One region of the Ureibacillus sp. FSL W8-0352 genome, then DNA from elsewhere that is predicted to be linked to it. Evidence: riboswitches for the same ligand, from Rfam matches in the RefSeq annotation. Region 1 holds a riboswitch; each other region holds the start of a gene.

What was found. A riboswitch is a leader RNA that binds a small molecule or an ion and turns the genes downstream of it on or off. The one in region 1 is predicted to bind lysine.
Positions count from the first base shown of each region.
Region 2: it holds a riboswitch for lysine, as region 1 does, so the genes downstream of both, NST98_RS02790 (transporter substrate-binding domain-containing protein) here and NST98_RS05825 (aspartate kinase) in region 1, are expected to answer to the same signal.
Region 3: it holds a riboswitch for lysine, as region 1 does, so the genes downstream of both, dapA (4-hydroxy-tetrahydrodipicolinate synthase) here and NST98_RS05825 (aspartate kinase) in region 1, are expected to answer to the same signal.

Region 1 is NZ_JBBOQT010000001.1:1,129,421-1,136,652, forward strand. Features, by position in the region: gene NST98_RS05800 (acyl-CoA thioesterase) at 1-262, opposite strand, end outside; gene sdhB (succinate dehydrogenase iron-sulfur subunit) at 524-1,306, opposite strand; gene sdhA (succinate dehydrogenase flavoprotein subunit) at 1,309-3,069, opposite strand; gene NST98_RS05815 (succinate dehydrogenase cytochrome b558 subunit) at 3,120-3,731, opposite strand; gene NST98_RS05820 (YslB family protein) at 4,025-4,441, shown strand; gene NST98_RS05825 (aspartate kinase) at 4,462-5,688, opposite strand; lysine riboswitch at 5,810-5,994, opposite strand; gene uvrC (excinuclease ABC subunit UvrC) at 6,032-7,232, opposite strand, start outside.
Region 2 is NZ_JBBOQT010000001.1:551,298-558,529, forward strand. Features, by position in the region: gene NST98_RS02780 (2-oxoglutarate dehydrogenase E1 component) at 1-1,264, shown strand, start outside; gene odhB (2-oxoglutarate dehydrogenase complex dihydrolipoyllysine-residue succinyltransferase) at 1,322-2,569, shown strand; lysine riboswitch at 2,704-2,881, shown strand; gene NST98_RS02790 (transporter substrate-binding domain-containing protein) at 2,985-3,848, shown strand; gene NST98_RS02795 (amino acid ABC transporter permease) at 3,979-4,725, shown strand; gene NST98_RS02800 (amino acid ABC transporter ATP-binding protein) at 4,730-5,467, shown strand; gene NST98_RS02805 (alpha/beta fold hydrolase) at 5,731-6,489, opposite strand; gene NST98_RS02810 (DUF6501 family protein) at 6,983-7,180, shown strand; gene NST98_RS02815 (toxic anion resistance protein) at 7,218-7,232, opposite strand, start outside.
Region 3 is NZ_JBBOQT010000001.1:1,899,776-1,907,007, reverse strand. Features, by position in the region: gene NST98_RS09740 (DUF1284 domain-containing protein) at 1-8, opposite strand, end outside; gene NST98_RS09735 (alpha/beta-type small acid-soluble spore protein) at 213-413, shown strand; gene NST98_RS09730 (arsenic transporter) at 509-1,810, opposite strand; gene dapA (4-hydroxy-tetrahydrodipicolinate synthase) at 2,000-2,887, opposite strand; lysine riboswitch at 2,995-3,173, opposite strand; partial or broken gene NST98_RS09720 (DHH family phosphoesterase) at 3,425-4,603, shown strand; gene NST98_RS09715 (restriction endonuclease) at 4,680-5,303, opposite strand; gene NST98_RS09710 (LLM class flavin-dependent oxidoreductase) at 5,519-6,583, shown strand; gene NST98_RS09705 (ketopantoate reductase family protein) at 6,996-7,232, opposite strand, start outside.

The DNA.
Region 1 (7,232 bases):
TTTCTCCGTAATAAACTTGTTTTAAATAGTCGCATTGCAAATCTGCCGCAACTGGAATACATTGCTCATCTTGTGAACCCCAATTGTTCTTCACATTCAACCATTTAAAATATTCAATGCGTGCATGTTCAAAATATGAAAATGGTACTACATTATTTAAATGGCCATACATATCAACATCTGAAAAACGAACAATCTCTTCCGTGTAAAATGTAAATTCCTTCTCCCATTGTTCAAAATCTTCAATATACATTTCTTTCATTTTCCCATCCCCTTTAACCAAAGTTTTATTTATATAATAAATATTATACAATAGTAGATTCAACGAGGAAATGAATGAAAATGTCGAATATTGGAAGGGGATGACGATGGATTTTTTTATTGAAAGAGGATTCGCAATGCAACTGTACAGAAATAAACTGCTTACTATACTATGCAGCATCATGAAAATTGGATAATTGTTCTATAAAAAAATTAAAAACAGCCAAAATCGATAAACGATTTTGACTGCTTCTAAAACATATTAGTCTACCATATGGTCAGAACCGAAGAATTTGCGGAACATGTGTACAGTCGTTGCTCTGTTTAATGATGCAATAGAAGTTGTTAAAGGAATTCCTTTTGGACAAGCAGCTACACAGTTTTGAGAGTTACCGCAGTTTGCAAGTCCGCCTTCACCCATAATTGCATCTAAACGTTCGTCTTTGTTCATTGCACCTGTTGGATGTGTATTGAATAAACGTACTTGAGAAAGTGGTGCTGGACCGATGAAGCTAGATTTCTCAGAAACGTTTGGACAAGCTTCGAAACAAACACCACAAGTCATACATTTTGACAATTCGTATGCCCATTGACGTTTGCGTTCAGGCATGCGTGGACCTTCTCCTAAATCGTAACTTCCGTCAATCGGAATCCACGCTTTTACTTTTTTCAATGCGTTGAACATACGGCTTCGGTCAACTTGTAGGTCACGAACAACTGGGAAAGTTTTCATTGGTTCTAAGCGAATTGGTTGTTCAAGTTGATCAACTAACGCAGAACATGATTGGCGTGGACGGCCATTAATTACCATCGAACAAGCACCACAAACTTCCTCTAGACAGTTCATGTCCCAAGTAACTGGTGTTGTTGGTTTTCCATCAGCAGTCACTGGATGTTGACGAATGTACATCAATGCAGAGATTACGTTCATACCTGGACGGTAAGGTACTTCGAATTCTTCCCAACGGCTTGCACCATTTGGATTATCTTGACGTAAAATTCTAAATCTTACTGTTTTTCCAGTTTCCACTTGTTGTGTAGTCACGATTAATTACCTCCTTTCGAAGAGTAGTCACGTTTACGAGGCGGAATTAATGAAACGTCTACTTCTTGGTAAGTAATAATTGGCTCACCTGTAGATGAATCAAATTTCGCCATAGTTGTTTTTAAGAAGTTTTCGTCGTCACGTTCTGGGAATTCTGGTTTATAGTGTGCACCACGTGACTCGTTACGTAATAACGCACCTTTAGTAATTACTCGTGCAAGATATAGCATGTTTTTCAATTGACGAGTAAAGTGTGCACCTTGGTTGCTCCATTTTTGAGTATCGTGGATGTTAATGTTTTCCCAACGCTCTAACATGTCACCAAGTGTGTCATATGTTTTTTGTAGGCGATCGTTGTAACGTACAACTGTTACGTTGTCAGTCATCATTTCGCCTAGTTCTTTGTGAAGTAAATATGCGTTTTCATTACCTTTGTCCATTTTTAGGATGTTATCCCATTTTTGTTGTTCTTGTTTTACATAAGAATCATATAGAGATTGTGGTAAATCTTCCGCATGTTTTGTTAAGCCTTGCATATATTTAACTGCGTTAGGTCCTGCAACCATACCGCCATAAATCGCAGAAAGTAATGAGTTAGCACCTAAGCGGTTTGCACCGTGTTGTGAATAGTCACATTCACCAGCAGCAAACAGACCAGGAATTTCAGTCATTTGATCATAGTCAACCCATAATCCACCCATTGAGTAGTGAACAGCTGGGAAAATCTTCATTGGTACTTTACGTGGATCGTCACCAACGAATTTTTCGTAGATTTCGATGATACCACCAAGTTTAATGTCTAATTCATGTGGATCTTTATGAGATAAGTCTAGATATACGATGTTTTCACCATTGATACCTAATTTTTGGTTTACGCATACGTCGAAGATTTCACGTGTCGCAATGTCACGTGGTACTAAGTTACCGTATGCAGGATATTTTTCTTCTAAGAAGTACCATGGTTTACCATCTTTATATGTCCAAATACGTCCACCCTCACCGCGAGCAGATTCACTCATTAAACGGTTTTTGTCATCGCCAGGAATTGCTGTTGGGTGAATTTGGATGAACTCACCATTTGCATATGAAGCACCTTGTTGATAAACAATTGATGCTGCAGAACCAGTATTGATTACTGAGTTTGTTGATTTACCGAAGATGATACCAGGACCACCTGTTGCCATAACTACAGCATCAGAGCGGAATGCTTTAATTTCTGATGTGCTTAAATCTTGTGCTACGATACCACGGCAAACTCCTTCGTCATCAAGAACGATTCCAAGGAATTCCCAGTGTTCGTATTTTGTAACTAAACCTTCTACTTCGTAACGACGAACTTGTTCGTCAAGCGCATATAATAATTGTTGACCTGTTGTCGCACCTGCAAATGCAGTACGGTGATGCAATGTACCACCGAAACGACGGAAGTCAAGTAGACCTTCTGGAGTACGGTTGAACATAACTCCCATACGGTCGAACATGTGAATGATACCAGGTGCTGCTTCACACATGGCTTTTACTGGTGGTTGGTTCGCTAAGAAGTCTCCACCATAAATTGTATCGTCAAAGTGGATCCACGGAGAATCCCCTTCACCTTTTGTATTTACTGCACCATTAATTCCACCTTGTGCACAAACTGAGTGTGAACGTTTAACAGGAACTAATGAGAATAGTTCTACTTCAGTACCCATTTCGGCTGCTTTCATCGTTGCCATTAGACCAGCTAAGCCGCCACCAACAACGATTAATTTCTTTTTGGCCATGATTATTTCTCACTCCTCTTTTCTAATTGGACGTTCTATCTATGCTTGTATCATACGAATGCTAGAATTGCAGATACACCGATAATGCTTAAGATGACGAAAAATGCCATTGTAATCCACGTAACTACTTTTTGAGAATGTGTTGATTGTGTGATACCCCAGCTTACGAAGAATGACCATAAACCGTTAGATAAATGCAATGTAGCGGAAAGGATACCCACAATGTAGAATCCTAACATCCATGGATTTGCAACGATTTTTTCCATCATTTCAAAACTTACTTCCGCACCAAATGCTTTTTGGATGCGAGTTTGGAACATGTGCCAAGCAATGAAGATTACTAGGAACACACCAGTAAGTCGTTGCAATAAGAACATCCAGTTACGGAATGTACTGAAGCGCTTATTGTTTGGTGTTGCTGTAAAGGCAATATAAATTCCATATAAACCGTGGAACAGAATAGGAATGTAGATAACAATCCACTCAATAAGTAATAATAGTGGACCTGGAATATAATCCATTACTCCTGTTGCACTGTTATATGTCTCTTCTCCCCCTGTTGCAGTAAAGTTTAGAGACAAGTGGAACACTAAAAATAGCCCTACAGGAATAACACCAAGTAAAGAATGTAGTCGGCGCCAGTAAAACTCATTTTTTGCCAAGACTGATACCCCCTTAAATGATAGAAATAAGTAGTCAATAAGTCGTCACAAATTGTAAACGCTTTATGCATTGACTGTTTTATTCATAATGGTACAATATTATGACAAGTTCATTGTACCCCCACGAACTATTACCGTCAAGGTTAGTTGTGCATATTTATTTTCCGAAATTTGTCTAATATTCGCTATAAAACCTTCTATTTTTTCTCTATTATGTTATTTTTCTCTATTTTAACTTTTTTCGAATTCTCTGTTGTTAAAAAAGAAATATTCTAGAAAGAGGTTCCTATTATATGTCATTGTCGAAAGATTCGTTTCCTTTATTTGGATACGAACTGCTAAGAGATTATTTAGTGCCATCCATTTTAGGAAAGCATGAAAAAGATATTCTATATTGGGCAGGAAAAGATTTAGCTCGCAAATTTCCATGCACCGATATTCCTTTAATCATTTCCTTTTTTAAAGATGCCGGATGGGGTGATCTTACCCTTGAAAAAGAAATGAAAGACGGATTTGTGTTTAGTTTGACGAATGAACCGGAGTTGCTAAAGATTAATGAAAGAAATTTTCGCTTAGAAGCTGGCTTCATTGCCGAACAAATCCAAAACTTTAAAGGTGTTTTGACGGAATGCTATGAAGAGAAAAAAGAAAAACAACTAGAAGTAATTTTTACAGTAAAGATGGATTTACAAGAAAAAATTGAACGCTAAGGGGCTTTATTCGCCCCTTTTTATACCCATTCCTCAGCAAGATTAAATTCATCATGCAGTGCATTTGCTGCACGAATCATATCATCTTGTGGCACAACGACAGATACTTTAATTTCAGATGTAGAAACCATTTTAACAGGGATATTTTCTTGACATAAGCGTGCGAACATGCGGCCTGCTACCCCTGGATTGGAAACCATGCCCGAACCCACGATTGACACTTTCGCTAAACCAACTTCAAAATCAGCAAATTGAAAACCTAACTCCTCTTTATGTTCTTCAAGCACTTTTACCGCATTAGCTAAATCCTCTTTTACTATTGAAAACGATATTGTCGGTTTTACTTCACTCATAACAGATTGTACAATAATATCTACGTTGACATGATGCTTTGCTAGGGTATTAAACAAGTTGGCAAGGGAAGATTTTTCTAGTATTTCATATCCAACAGTAAAGCGAATAATATCTGTTTCATAGGCGACACCACGAACAATTAAATTTCTCTCCATTTCAATCTCTCCCTTAATCAATGTACCTCGAAGATTTTTCGTACTCGAACGAACAACAATTGGTATATCAAATTTTTTTGCTAATTCGACCGCTCTCGGATGAACAATTTTCGAACCTAAATAAGATAATTCTAACATCTCATCATATGTAATATCTTTCAATTTACGAGCCTGTTGAACTACATTAGGATCTCCTGTATATACCCCGTCAAGATCCGTATAGATTTCCACGCGTTCTGCATCAATGCTTTTTGCAATCGCTACCGCTGTTGTATCAGTCCCTCCAGCACCGAGAAGGGTGATGTTGCCCTCATCATCAACACCTTGTCCGCCTGCGACTATGACTATTTCGCCTTTTTTAAAATGCTCAATAATGACATTACCATCGATTTGATGTATGCGAGCATTTCCTACTGATTTTCTTGTTGTTTTCATGCCAAGTTGCCAGCCTGTAAGGGAAACAGCTCTAAAGCCTCTTTTTTGAATAGCAATGGAAAGCAAACTGCTTGCAATTTGATTATTGGTAGAATGGATTGCGTCTAACTCTCTTTCGGATGGTGCATCCGATAAAGAGTAAATAATTTTTTCCAAACCCTCATTTACAGGTGGAGAGGATGGAACGACTGCTACTACATTGCGTCCAAACTTCTTCTCTTCGATGAGTCTTTTTGCTATTTCTCCAATGTTTTCAGATGATGATAGATTCCATTCATCCAACTTCACTACAATATTAATCATCGCTACACTCCCCTTATTTTCATAAGCCATGAAATGAAGTTTCCGAATCTTATATAATTAAAGAAAAAAGCAACTCTTCACAAAGGATGGTGAAAAGCTGCCTCAATTTTCAGAAAACACTTTATGAGATAGCTCTCCAGAACCATTTAGATTCTGACAATCTTGCATTTCTTCAATGCAAAACCAGCCAGTAAACTGGAACAAGCAAATTTACCGCTTCGGCAATCTCCCCTTTCCCTAACCTTCTTCAGACTTGTTCCTCTCCTCCAGTTAGGTACTCATGAATCTCGCACCTCTATCTATATCTAAACTTATTTACTTTTAAAATTACATTATCATACAGTTATTCCTTTGGCAATGTGTCATTATGGAAATACTGATAGATTGTTTCTGCAACCACTTTTGGCATTTTCGCTTCCATTAATTCTTCCACAGAAGCCTGTTTGATTTTTTTCACTGAACCAAAATGACTCAGTAATTGTTTCTTACGTTTTGGACCGATTCCTTCAATTTCATCAAGGACAGAGCGTAAAGCGTTCGTTTGATGTTGTTGCCGCAAAAATGTAATAGCGAAGCGATGGACTTCATCTTGAATTCGCTGAAGCAAGTAAAAAGCATCACTTGTTTTTTTCAGCGGAATCGACATAGGTGGTTCCCCGTATAATAGTTCAGATGTTCGATGCTTCTCATCTTTTGCTAGTCCTGCAATGGGAATTGATAATCCAAGCTCATCTTCCAACACTTCTCGTGCAACTTCAATTTGCCCTTTACCACCGTCAACAATAATTAGATCAGGAAGCGGCAATTGTTCTTTTAATACACGGGTATAGCGCCTGCGAATCACCTCTTGCATCGCTCCATAGTCGTCATGTTTCGCCGTATTTTTTAATTTATATTTGCGATATTCTTTTTTTGCCGGCTTTCCATTAATAAATACGACCATTGCGCTAACAGGATCTGCTCCATGCATGTGGCTGTTATCAAAGGCTTCAATTCTATAAGGCGTTTCAATATTTAGAGCCTCACCTAATTGTTGACAAGCGCCAATTGTCCTCTCTTCCTGGCGTTCAATTAATTGGAATTTTTCTTCGATTGCAAGCATTGCATTTTTCTTTGCTAAATCCACCAGTTCTTTTTTTGTGCCACGTTTTGGCACCAATACTCTTATATTTAATAATTTTTCTAAAATGCTTTTATCAATTGTTTCTGGAATCAATATTTCTTTTGGCTTTAAATGTTCTGTATCATAGAAACGCCCTACAAAAGTTAAAAATTCCTCTTCCGGATCACGGTAAATAGGAAATACAGAAACATCTCTTTCAATTAATTTTCCTTGTCGAACGAAAAAGACTTGAACACACATCCACCCTTTTTCAACTGCATATCCAAATACGTCCCGGTTCGTTTGGTCTCCTGAAACGATTTTTTGCTTTTCCATAACCGTTTCGATATATTGAATTTGATCTCGATATTCCTTTGCTCTTTCAAATTCAAGCTTTTCCGCAGCCTCCATCATTTTTTTCTCTAATTCTTTTTTTACTTGT
Region 2 (7,232 bases), 580 kb from region 1:
CGATCATGTTAAAGCAGTAGGCGAAGAAAAGGGTCATCATCTCGAAGTGGAAATTCCTGAAGAGGTAAGACAACCTTATCCACAATTAGAAACAGGTGTTTCTGCTGAAGAATTAAAACAAATTAACGAAGAATTGTTAGCATGGCCTGAAAACTTTGAGCCTCAAAACAAATTAGCAAGAATTCTAAAAAGACGTGTTGAAGCGCTAGAAACAGGAAAAATTGACTGGGGTCATGCAGAAACATTGGCATTTGCATCAATTTTACGTGAAGGAAACCCAATACGTCTGACTGGGCAAGATGCTCAACGTGGTACTTTCTCGCAACGCCATTTAGTACTACATGATAAAAATAACGGTTCTGAATGGACGCCATTACACAATATTTCAGGAGCTAAAGCTTCCTTTAGTGTATTCAATTCTCCATTAACAGAAGCGGCAATCGTGGGTTATGAATATGGTTATAACCTTGAAAATGAGAAAGCATTAACAATTTGGGAAGCACAATTCGGGGACTTCGCAAATATGGCTCAAGTAATGTTTGATAACTTCATTACAGCTGCTCGTTCTAAATGGGGTCTTAAATCTGGATTAGTTCTTTTATTACCAAATGGTATGGAAGGACAGGGGCCAGAACACTCTGCAGCACGCATTGAACGTTACTTGCAATTATGTGCTGAAAATAACTGGATTGTTGCAAACTGTTCAAACGCTGGAAACTACTTCCACTTATTACGTCGACAAGCGAAAATGCTTGGAACTGAAGGAGTGCGTCCATTAGTAGTTGCAACACCAAAATCATTATTGCGTCATCCATTAGCTGCAGCTACATTAGAGCAATTATCTGAAGGAAAATTCGAAGAAGTCATTGAACAACCTGGACTCGGACAAAATCCTAAAAAAGTGGAACGCATTATTTTAGCTTCTGGTAAAGTGACAATTGACTTAGCAGAAGCAATTAAAGACGGTGAAGGATTCGAAAAACTTCACATCCTTCGCATTGAACAATTATATCCATTCCCAATGGAAAAACTTTCTGAAATCATTGCGAGATACCCTAACGCGAAAGAAATTGTTTGGGTACAAGAGGAACCTAGAAACCAAGGTCCTTGGAAATTTGCCTTAGAATACTTACTTGAATTAGCTGAAGGCAAAAAAGTACGTTATGTTGGACGTCCAGAAATGTCTTCTACTTCAGAAGGTGACATGGATTCACATAAAGTTGCTCAAGCTAAAGTAATTAACGACGCTTTAGCAGATTTGTAATCTTGCATAATTTACGTTAAGATTTAACAGTGTTGAGAATTAAAGGAGGATATAAAAGTGGCTGAAATTAAAGTCCCTGAATTAGCAGAATCGATTACGGAAGGTACAATTGCACAATGGGTGAAAAAAGTTGGAGATCGCGTTGAGAAAGGCGAATTCATCGTTGAATTAGAAACAGATAAAGTAAATGCAGAAATTATTTCTGAAGAAGCAGGAGTATTAACTCAAATTTTAGCTGAAGAAGGCGATACAGTATTAGTTGGCCAAACAATTGCGATCGTTGAGCCTGTTGAAGGTGGAGCTGAACCTACTCCAGCACCTCAAGCAGAACCTGAAAAAGAAGCGGTTAAAGAGGAACAACCACAAGCTCCTCAAGCACAACCAGCACAAGCTGCACCGGTTGTTGAGGAAACATCTAATGAGCGCGTAGTAGCTTCTCCAGCTGCACGTAAACTTGCTCGTGAAAAAGGCATTGATTTAGCAGCTATTTCACCAGTAGATCCACAAGGCCGAGTTCGTGTACAAGATGTTGCTGCCCATGCTGCAAAACCAGCACAACCAGTGCAAGCAGCACAACCTGTAGCACCTGCTGTAACTGTAGATGAATCTCGCGTTACAGTTGAAAGAATGAGCCGTCGACGTCAAACAATTGCAAAACGTCTTCTTGAAGTTAAACAAAATACGGCAATGTTAACAACATTCAACGAGATTGACATGACAAACGTGATGGAACTTCGCAAACGCAAACAAGAACAATTTGTGAATGAGAATGGTATAAAACTTGGATTCATGTCATTCTTCACAAAAGCAGTAGTTGCTGCATTGAAAAAATATCCTTATGTAAATGCACAAATTGTTGGCGATGAAATTCATAAATTTAACATTTATGATATCGGTATTGCGGTATCTACAGAAGAAGGTTTAGTAGTTCCAGTTGTACGTGATGCAGATCGCAAAAACTTCGCTGAAATTGAAAGAGAAATTGCTGAACTTGCTCAAAAAGCACGTGAAAAGAAATTAGCAATTTCTGATTTACAAGGCGGAACATTTACAATTACAAACGGCGGTATCTTTGGTTCATTAGCTTCAACACCAATTATCAATGGTACGCAAGCTGGTATCCTTGGTATGCACTCAATTGTAAACCGTCCAGTAGCTGTAAACGGACAAGTTGAAATTCGTCCAATGATGTATGTGGCACTTTCATACGATCATCGAATCATTGATGGTAAAGATTCAGTTGGATTCTTAAAAACAGTTAAAGAATTAATCGAAAATCCTGAAGATTTACTTCTAAATTCATAAGAAAATGTAAAATATACTCCCCAATTCTTTTTGGGGAGTATATTTGGTACTATTAAACTTTTCCTATTTGTTATTGACAAGTAAACACCATTTAGGTTATGCTTCTCTTAACAATTGAATATTCTAGCCTCACTTGGTAGGGTAGAGGCGCGGTATTTATTAGTTTCTCATGGAGCTTGAGCGAGTGAAGAAGTGGGAAAGAAGGAAATATCGCCGAAGTGTAGTTATTTGCTCAGATAACTATGCTGGGGTTACAGTGAATAACTGTAACACTGTCTTACATGTTTATATGTAAGGTGTGCTATTCCAAAGTGGAACTAGAGGTATTAGTCTAACAAATTGATGCGACCTTAAGTTCTTCTTAGGTCGCTTTTTATTTGTGAAGCTAAGCGAAACAGAGACAGGGGGAATTAAGATGAGAAAGAAATTATTGCTACTTTTCATAACCATGATGACGGTTCTCGTTCTTGCAGCATGTGGTTCAGGAAACAAAGAATCAACAGGTGGAGAATCGCAAAAAGATTCAGAATCCTCATCCGAGTCAAAAAGTGTATTAAGAGTAGGTATGGAAGCTGCTTATGCACCATTTAACTGGTCTCAAAAAGATGACTCAAATGGAGCAGTTCCTACTGCAGATTCTAAAGAGTTTGCAAACGGTTACGATGTTCAAATCGCAAAACGTATTGCTGAAGGATTAGGGATGGAGCTTCAAATTGTAAAAACTGACTGGGATGGTTTAATTCCATCATTACAATCAGGTGCAATTGATGCAGTTATTGCGGGTATGTCACCTACTCCTGAACGCATGGAAGTAATCGATTTTACAGACAACTATTATACGAGTGATTTCGTAATTGTTGTGAAAAAAGATGGTCCATATGCAAATGCAAAATCGATTCATGATTTTGAAGGGGCTAAAGTAACAGCACAACAAGGTACTACTCACTACAAAGTAATCGATCAAATGACTGGCGTTAATAAACAAGTACCAGCTACAGATTTTGGCCAAATGCGAATCCAATTATCTTCTGGTGCAATTGATGCTTATATTTCAGAACGTCCAGAAGGGATGTCTGCTGAGGCAGCAATTGAAGGATTTACTTACATTGTTCCAGAAGACGGATTTGAGGCTGATGAATCTGATACAGCAATCGCTGTTGGCTTGAAAAAAGGTTCGGACTTAAAAGATAAAATTAACGAGATTTTAGCTGGTATTACGGAAGATGAACGTCATCAAATCATGGAAGAAGCTATTAAAAATCAACCATCACAACAATAGTGTGGTGAAAGGTTGTCTTGAGATTCTCTATAAGACAACCTTTTTCCATTTTCCTTCCCTGTAAAGTTATTTACTGTCCTTAACTTTAATTCTTCTAAGTGCGAACAAAAAACAATAAGGGGATTTCTTTATGTCTTTCTTAGAAACAGTTTGGAATATTTTTCAGAATAACTGGGATTTGTTTTTGCGAGGAGCATGGATTGCATTAATTCTTGCGATATTAGGTACGATTTTTGGTGCGATTATCGGATTTTTCATCGGGGTTATGCACACGATTCCATTGCAAAAAAAATCCTTTAAAACATATGTATTAAAAACTATTAATTTTATACTAACTTGCTATGTTGAACTATTCCGTGGCACTCCAATGATGGTACAAGCGATGGTTGTGTTCTACGGACTCTATGCCATTGATATTCAATTAAATCGCTTTGTTGCTGGTTTAATTGTTATCAGCTTAAATACAGGTGCTTATATGGCAGAGTATGTGCGTGGTGGAATTGTTTCAATCGATAAAGGACAATACGAGGCCAGTGAAGCGATTGGTATGAATCATTTTCAAACAATGTTCTACATTATCCTTCCTCAAGTAGCTCGCAATATTTTACCAGCGACTGGTAACCAGCTCGTTATGAATATAAAGGACTCTTCTGTACTAAGTGTCATTAGTGTAGTTGAATTATTCTTTACAACGAACTCTGTTGCGGGTAGTACATATCGTTATGCAGAAGCATTCTTAATTGCCTGTGTATTGTACTTCATTATGACATTCACTGTAACTCGTATTCTTCTTTGGTTTGAGAAGAAAATGGATGGACCTGATTCGTACCGAGTGGAGCTTGTGACAGGAAACAAGCCGATAAAGGATGGTGAGTAATGCTATGACAGTGGTCATTGATATCAAACATTTAAATAAAACATTCGGCAATCATGAAGTATTGAAAGATGTCAATTTCCAAGTAAGAAAAGGGGAAGTTGTAACGTTAATTGGAGCTTCAGGATCAGGAAAATCCACATTATTGCGTTGCATTAACTTGCTGGAAACTCCTACAGGCGGTGAGATTATTTTTAATGGAGAAAATATTTTAACGGAAGGTTACAATAAAGAAAAATATCGTACGCACTTAGGTATGGTATTCCAGCAGTTTAACTTATTTAATAACTTGGATGTATTAGGGAATTGTATAGTCGGACAAGTAAAAGTATTGAAACGTTCAAAAGAGGAAGCCATAAACAATGCGATGAAATATTTAACGATTGTTGGAATGGATCGCTATAAGAATGCGCGACCTCGACAACTTTCAGGTGGACAAAAACAGAGGGTTGCCATTGCAAGAGCTTTAGCAATGGATCCAGACGTGATGCTATTTGATGAACCGACTTCTGCCCTTGACCCAGAAATGGTAGGGGAAGTATTAAAGGTTATGCGAGACCTTGCGAAGGCCGGAAATACAATGTTAATTGTTACCCATGAAATGGAATTTGCAAAAGAAGTTTCAGATCGTGTCGTGTTTATGGATAAAGGGGTCATCGTTGAAGAAGGGCCTCCTGAACAAGTACTAGTCAACCCAATACACGAAAGAACAAAAGAGTTCTTAAGACGAACATTAAATAAATAAGATGGAACGGGGCTGTCTAGAAAAGTCAATCACTTTCTGAACAGCCTTATTTCTTAATACTAATATTCTCTTGAAAACTTTGCTCCTGCGGTAGTCACATCAAACGCGCCTCCTCGTCGCAATTTATCTGAGGTTGAGCATGTGCGACAGCCGCAATTTATCTGCGGCGAAAGCGCTAGCGACAGCCGCAATTTATCTGCGGCGAAAGCATGTGCGACAGCCGCAAAGGAGGCGTCTTGAAATGACTTGTCAGACGCGCCCTTTTAACTTACTTTATTTTGAAATTGTTTGATATGTTGAGCAATGGCTAAATTGAATAGTTCTGGTCGTTCGATATTCGACAAATGTCCTGTATTTTCAAAAATAATTAAATTGGAAGACTTAATCATGTAATGCATTAAATAGGCATTTTGAATAGGTACTACTTTATCTTCTAGAGAACCAATGATCAGTGTTGGCACATTAATGGTCAATAAATCATAAAAATAGTTTCTTCCAAAAGCTGATTGAACCGATTGTAAATACGTATCTTTTCGAATGTGAAAAGCATTCTTTGCTAATTCATAAACCTTTTGTTCTTCAGGATTGTATAAACATTTTTTGATGAGCCGTTCATTCAGTTGTTCGAGTGACGATTTTTTTAAAAATCGTTTTGTTTTTTCAAGAGTAATATTCCCAAGCAAAGTAGGAATATAGTAAGTCGTATTACATAAAATGAGTGATTTTACACGCTTTTTAAAACGCTTACATATTTCTAGTGCAACGATTCCACCGAGTGATAGACCAACAAAATGTGCTTTTTCGATATTTAAATAATCTAATACTTCAATTATGTCTTTTGCAAAAAATTCGACATTGATATTTTCTTTTTCTGGAGAGTCACCATGTCCTCTTAATTCGATGATAATTAATCGATATTGTGTAGTTAGTTCCAATTGGGGAGCCCAAGCTTGTATGCGGTTACCTAATCCATGAATAAAGACTATTTCTTCACCTTTCCCAACATCTAAGTAGTTTAACATCACGATCACCTATTTCATCAGCGTATGTTGAGAAATCACAGGGATGGTTTACTTGATAGTCTTTGCAAATAACAATAAATTTATCAGCCAGAATGGTAAATAACGTTATCATTATTATATGTAAATTGCACAGAAATGTACCGTGACAACTGTACTTATGTTTGGAAAAGTTTCAATAAGGCTTACTGGTGATAGTTGGCGAATATTTTTTAAAAGGGAAAGGAAGAAAAGTAGTTAGTGCTCAAGAAAGGATTTATCTAAAATTCTACTGCAACAGATTTAAAACAAATAAAGAATCATAAATAAGCATACGATAAATTAAGTAAATCGAAATTACCTAATGGACGACAAAATCCTTCAGTATTTGTTAAAATGAAATGTGTTAACTGGACAAGAAGTTTATGAGAGACGATTTTGAAAACTTTCATGTATTTACCTGGCAATTCAATGATATAATTGTAACGATAGTTTAATGAAGAGAGAGGGTATGATGATGCTACACTTAAAATGGAAGGACGCACCTACTATTCGTACAGTAAAATGTGTGAATACAAATGCAAAAAAATATTTAGTATCTAACGTGTTAACTGTTGGGAAAGAATATGAAGTGAAAAATGAAACAGAAGAATTTATTTTTATAGTTGATAATACTGGAAAAGTAGGCGGGTATTATAAGGAGTACTTCGAATAAATAATAAGCACGAGTGTTTTGTATCACTCGTGCTATTTTACTTGCCATCTAT
Region 3 (7,232 bases), 770 kb from region 1:
TTATACATGAAATGCTCCTCCTAAAGTTAACGTTAACTAACTAACATATTAACATACTGATTAGGAGGAAAAAATTAGAATATATGACACTATTGTAATAATGTTACAACTTAAATAATCTGTTTTTTCCAGTGAATCTCAATGTTCCCTACATTTCTAAAGTATTAAAAGCTATAGCTTGAGCATTCTAATGGCACAAGGAGGTGAACAACATGACAAATCGTAGTTCTAACAAACTAGTATTCCCAGGGGCAGAAGCTGCATTGAATCAAATGAAATATGAGATTGCACAAGAGTTTGGCGTAAACCTTTCACCAGATACTTCTTCCCGAGCTAATGGTTCAGTTGGTGGAGAAATTACGAAACGTCTTGTGCAAATGGCTCAACAACAATTGAAAGGAAACTCAGAATAATTGGCAATAATAAACACACCTAAGTTCAAATGTTCTTAGGTGTGTTATTATTGTAACCATCATGATTAAATTTTACTTATATAAAAAATAAAGAATCAAAATAATAATAACGTCAAATATAAACCAACTAACGTGAAGAATAGTATTGGTAGTGTCAGGATAATCCCCATTTTAAAATAAGCTCCCCAAGATATTTTAATTCCCTTGTTTGAGAGTACATGTAGCCACACAAGCGTAGCAAGTGAACCAATTGGTGTAATTTTGGGACCTAAATCTGAGCCGATTACATTGGCATAAATTAAAGAATCGCGAATTACACCTGACGTGGAAGTTTCCGCTATTGCTAATGAGTCAATCATAATTGTAGGTAAATTATTCATAACTGAAGATAAGAAGGCTGCAATATACCCCATTCCAATCGTAGTAGTGAATAATCCTCCTTGCACTGTCCATTCAATAACATAGGCTAGTCCTTTCGTGAAACCTGCATTTCCTAATCCATAAACGACTAAATACATACCGATGGAGAAAAATACAATATTCCATGGCGCTCCTTTTATTACGGCTTTTGTATTGACTGCTGAACTTTTTCGAGCCATCGCCAATAAGAATATCGCCATAATCCAACCAATAATGCTAACGGGTACATGAATCCATTCAGCTGAAAAATAACCGGTTAATAAAATTGCCATTACCGGCCACGCTAATTTAAACATCTTTTCATCCCGTATGACTTCCCGTGGATTTTTTAGCATCATTACATCATACTTTGATGGAATAGATTTCTGGAAGTATAAAAATAGAACGATAATGGTTGCTATTAATGAAAAGAAATTAGGAATAATCATTCGTAAAGAGTATTCCATAAAGCTGATTCCAAAAAAATCTGCTGCGATTACGTTTACTAAGTTACTTATTAAAAAAGGGAGGGACGTAGTGTCAGCTATAAAACCACTAGCCATAATAAAAGGGAAAATCATTTTCTCATTAAAATTTAAATTTCGAACCATTGCAAGAACAATAGGGGTCAAAATTAATGCTGCACCATCATTTGAAAAGAAGGCTGAAACAAAAGCTCCAAGAACTGTAACGTAAATGAACATTCTAATACCGTTCCCTTTTGCTATGCGAGCCATGTGCAGTGCAGACCATTCAAATAAGCCAATTTGATCCAATATTAAGGAAATGATTATAATCGCAATAAATAATAATGTCGCATTCCAAGTAATGTTTACAACTTCAAAGACGTCATTAATATCCACTACTCCAAAAATCAATGCAACTACTGCGCCACAGCAAGCTGACCATCCGATATTGATATTTTTTGGTTGGCGAATAACGAGTATGAGCGTGATGATAAATATTAAAATGGCTAATAGTAAATTGAGCAAAATCATATCCTCCAACAAAGTTGAATTGTGACATATTGAAGATAAAAAATAAGCACTTATGAATTTAGATAAATGCCTAAAATTCACAAATGCTATTATATCACTATTCATTTTCCTATCGAATATTTTATTTACTTTTCCACCATGTGTTATTTATCAAAATAAAAACCTGCCATTTTCGTGGCAGGAGAATATTTATGAAATCAATTGTAATTGTGTATTTCTTAATAAATAATCTAGCATTTTTTGTTGCTCTTCGTTTAATGGCACTAATGGAAGACGAACACCACCAACTGTTATGCCTTTCATATTTAATGCTGCCTTAACAGGAGCAGGATTTGGTGCAATGAACATCGCTTTCATAATTGGTAACAGGTTTCGATGTTCTTTTGCAGCTTCTTGAATATTTCCAATGAAGAAATTTTTAATCATAGATTGCATTTCATTGCCAATAATATGAGAAGCAACGGAAATTACTCCTGTACCACCGATTGCTAATGTTGGTAATGTTAAGCTATCATCCCCGCTATATAGTGAGAAATGATTTGGCGTGTTTTCGATAATTTGTGCCATTGCATCTAAATTTCCACTTGCCTCTTTAATTGCAACAATATTCGGTATTTTCGCAAGACGAACTACCGTATCAACGGATAAATTGACGACACTACGGCCAGGAATGTTATAGAGTACAATTGGCAGTTTTGTATTTTGTGCAATTGCTTTAAAGTGTTCATACATTCCTTCTTGGTTTGGTTTATTGTAGTATGGAGTTACAAGCATGATGCCATCCACCCCGGCATCTTCTGCTTTTTTAGTAAGTTCAATGGAAGCTCTCGTATTATAAGAGCCCGTACCTGCAATTACAGGAACTCTACCATTTACAGTCTTCACAGTAAATTTAAACAGTTCTACTTTTTCTTCATCTGTTAAAGTAGGAGATTCTCCAGTTGTACCACATACCACTAATCCGTCTGTGCCGTTTTCAATTAAATGTTGAATTAGAATTTCCGTAGCCTCAAAATCTACGTCACCATTTTTGTCAAATGGCGTTACCATTGCTGTTAATACTCTTCCGAAATTCATTCTTCTCCACATCCTTTTCAATGTTATTTAATGGAGAAGGGCAATTTCTTTATAAACGCAAAAAGCAACAACGAAGAGCCTCGTTGTTGCAAAAAGGAAGATTTTTTGCGTAAGATAGCCCTCCATATAGTTTCCTATATGACAGTCCTACACTTATTCAATGCAGAACCAGCCCCTAGAAAAATGAGTTTCTAGGGACTTCGGCAAATCCCCCTTTCCACAATTATCATTGGACCTCATTATCCTCAAACTGTGTACTCTTGGTTTTTGCACCTCTATCCTTACTTCAAAGCAATATTGAAATAAGTCGATGGATAATTGTATATAATTGTAGCTCTTTTTATTTGGAAAAGCAATAACAATTAAGTGTTTAAATATCATTTATGATTGAATTTTATACAATATGCAGAAAAATTTTGAATTTTCAATCGAAAATTTTGTTAAATTGAAAATTTAAAAGGAATTCTAACTTCTTTGCAATAATAATGCTGTTATTTTTATAAAAAGCATCCATACTACTTTCTGAGGTGAAATAGAATGTATAAATTGCTGTCCCACAATGATTTAGATGGAGTTGGATGTGGCATTTTAGCGAAACTTGCCTTTGGACAAGATGTAAAAGTCCGATATAATTCAATTGCTTCACTTGAACGGGAAATTGAATACTTTTTAGAAAATGATTTGCCTGATACTTTTTTATTTATTACAGATTTATCACCTAGTGAAGAAAATGAAAAAAGATTAAATGCACATTTTAAACAATATAAAAATATTCAACTTATTGATCATCATAAAACAGCGTTGCATTTTAATGAATATGATTGGGGAACGGTATTAGTCGAAAATGAGGAAGGGAAGCTAGAAAGTGCAACTTCATTATTTTATCAGTTTTTAGTTGCAAACGAGTTATTAAAGCCAACAGAGGCAATTGATGAATTTGTGAAGCTCGTAAGACAATATGATACTTGGGAGTGGGAAAAAAACGATAATCATAAAGCCCATTTCTTAAATTCATTGTTTTTCTTAGTGTCCATCGATGAATTTGAAGAAACGATGATTGACAGACTAACTTCTTCTGAACACTTCGATTTTGATGAATTTGAAAAAAAGCTGTTGAATATGGAAGAAGATCGGATAGAACGATATATTCGTCGCAAAAAAAGAGAGGTAGTGCAAATAAAAAATGATGAGTATTTTGCTGGAGTTGTGTATGCGGAATCTTATCATTCAGAATTAGGAAACGAATTAAGTAAAGAACATCCTCATCTTGACTATATCGCTATATTGAATATGGGAAGTAAAAAAATTTCTTTCCGCACTATTCATGACCATGTGGATGTTTCGGAAATCGCAGCAGTGTATGGCGGAGGAGGACATCAAAAGGCAGCGGGTTGTAACTTAACAGAGGAAACATATCAAATATTTGTACAAAATACTTTTCAGCGTGATCCAATGCCTCAAGATGCGAAATATAATCGGTATAATGTAAAGGAATCTTCTTTTGGTACGATGTATGCTGATGCCGATGATAACAATTATTTTATATGACAAAAAGATGGTGTTTGGATGATTGAAAAATCAAAACTATTAATAGAAACAATTTTTACAAGTTTTGAAGAAGCAGAAAAATATTTAAAGAGGATGTATGAAGCCTATCTAGTACGTGATGAAGTGTTTGTTGAGTATTTAATGAATCGAGTAAAAAAAGAACATTAGAAGTAGATGATTGAAATATTTTTTATGAATGCAAAATTCGCTAGCTCCTTTCAATTTAGCTAGCGAATTCTTATTATTATTTATGTTGTGATAAATATAATGCGGTTTGGAAAACGAACTTTTTATTTTCATCCTGCATCATATTTATTAATTCATCGTGATCAATTAAAAGTATATGGTTTAAGGAAGAAAACTTTTTGGCAGATGGTGTAAAAGATTGATTTGTAATAATCATTGCGCCATCTGCACTGTATGTTTTTATATTGACAGCAACTTGTTGAACCTTTCGGATGTCAACTGCATTTGCCCCTTTTATAATTTGTACTATATATTTTCTCGTACCTTTCCATAAAATAAGATCCACATTGAAAGTTTCAATGTCCTTTGTAATAAGTGCTACGTAACGATGTTTTTCAAAAAGTTTTTTTAATAGATGGATGTACTCCGTTTCTGGCAAATTATTCAATTGTATAAGTTCTTTCTGTAAAAGATCGTTGTCAGTGTGAACGGTTTTTATTAAATGCAATGTACGATTAATTAAATAAAAAATAAAACGAAAACTTGAAGTTCTAAAAGGCTTGTAGAATATCACCAAAGTAATGAAAATCATGAAATACAATTTAATATCATATACATTTAGTTCAATAGAAATCAAACTGAATAATGTGATAACAATACCAAAACTGAACATCAAAATCATTAAAAATTCAATTACTTTGCTTTCAAATTTTCTTTTTTTCATCTACATTCATTCCTTGTTTTTTATATTATTTTTAACTTTTGAAGCCGAATATATTCTAAAAAGGATGAGAATTAAAACAGAATATTTGATAATCATCCTAATATTTGTGTATGATTACAAAGAAAAATATTTCAATTTCGAGATAATATGTTTTGTATGTGGAGGGAATGAGGATGGAAATAGGGTTAACGACATTTGTAGAAACGACGCCAGATGTAAGAACGGGAAAAGTGATAAGTCATGCGGAGCGACTTCGAGAAGTTGTAGAAGAAATTCAACTAGCTGATGAAGTGGGATTAGATGTTTATGGAGTAGGTGAGCATCATCGAAAAGATTATGCTTGTTCATCACCTGCTGTATTGCTTGCTGCAGCCGCAACGAAAACAAAAAATATTAAATTAACGAGCGCAGTAACTGTATTATCTTCAGATGATCCTGTGAGAGTGTATCAGCAATTTGCTACATTGGATGCAATTTCGAACGGGCGTGCAGAAATTATGGCAGGTCGGGGTTCTTTCATAGAATCTTTTCCGTTATTTGGTTATGACTTACAGGATTATGATGAATTATTCGAGGAAAAGTTAGATTTATTACTACAAATACAGAAACAAGAAATCATTCATTGGAACGGTAAACATCGTCCAAGTATTAATGGTCGAGGAGTATACCCAAGACCAGAAAATGAAGTTCCGATTTGGATTGCTAGTGGTGGAACGCCTCAATCGGTAGCTCGAGCAGGTGCGTTAGGCTTACCTTTATGTATAGCGATTATCGGTGGCAGTCCATTACAATTTGCTCCTTTAGTGAAGTTATATTATCGTGCAGCAAAAGAAGCAGGACATGATATTTCCAAACTAAAAGTAGCATCTCACTCACATGGATTTGTTGCGGAAACGACAGAAGAGGCGGTTGAAAAGTTCTTCCCTCCAACCCAATACGCAATGAATGTTTTAGGTAGAGAACGAGGATGGGGACCATATACACAAGAGACATTTGATTATGCTAGAAGTTTAGAAGGAGCATTGTACTGTGGCGATGTAAAAACGGTAGCGGATAAAATTATTTTCTTGCGTAAAAATGTTGGAGTTACTCGCTTTATGCTCCACTGCCCAGTTGGTTCAATGGCTCATGAAGATGTGATGAGATGTATCGAATTGTTAGGGAAAGAAGTTGCACCAATTGTACGTGAAGAAGTAGCGAAATGGGAAGCGGAAGGTAATGGGCAAATCATAGTCTAGTAATAACTATCGATATTGGCTATTATTTTGCAAACTTTGACTAATATCTTTTTTAGCTTGACTATTAAGTGATCGATTTTGGCTAATATCGGTCTTTCTCGAATCGAAATTGAAACGATTGGCAATTAAGTTCGCACATTTGACTATTATCCATTTTAGTTTGACTATTAAGTGATCGATTTTGGCTAATATCGGTTTTCCCTAAATCGAAATTTAATCGATTGGCAATTAAGTTCACACATTTGACTATAATCCAATTTAGTTTGACTATTAAGTGATTGATTTTGGCTATTATCAGTTTCCATGAATCGAAAATGTTATAGCTAAGCCTTATTTCAAATGAGAAATGATAAAGAGAGGACTGTCATCAACTTTTGCACAGTCCTCTCTCTTATAACACGAATATTTCTAATCAATAAACGTATTCAGATTCAATTTCTTTAATCTTTTCATACAGCATTTTATTTACCGGTGTATCAATTCCGTACTTTTTGCCAAGTTTTAATACAGTTCCAGCAAACAATTCAACTTCGCTTAGTCGTTTTGCATCGACATCTTGTGCCATTGATGGTTTTCCTTCTGGACTGAGAGTATCTAATACATCAAGCCAGTAATTTAAATCATCTTCTGTCAATGGAACACCAGCTTT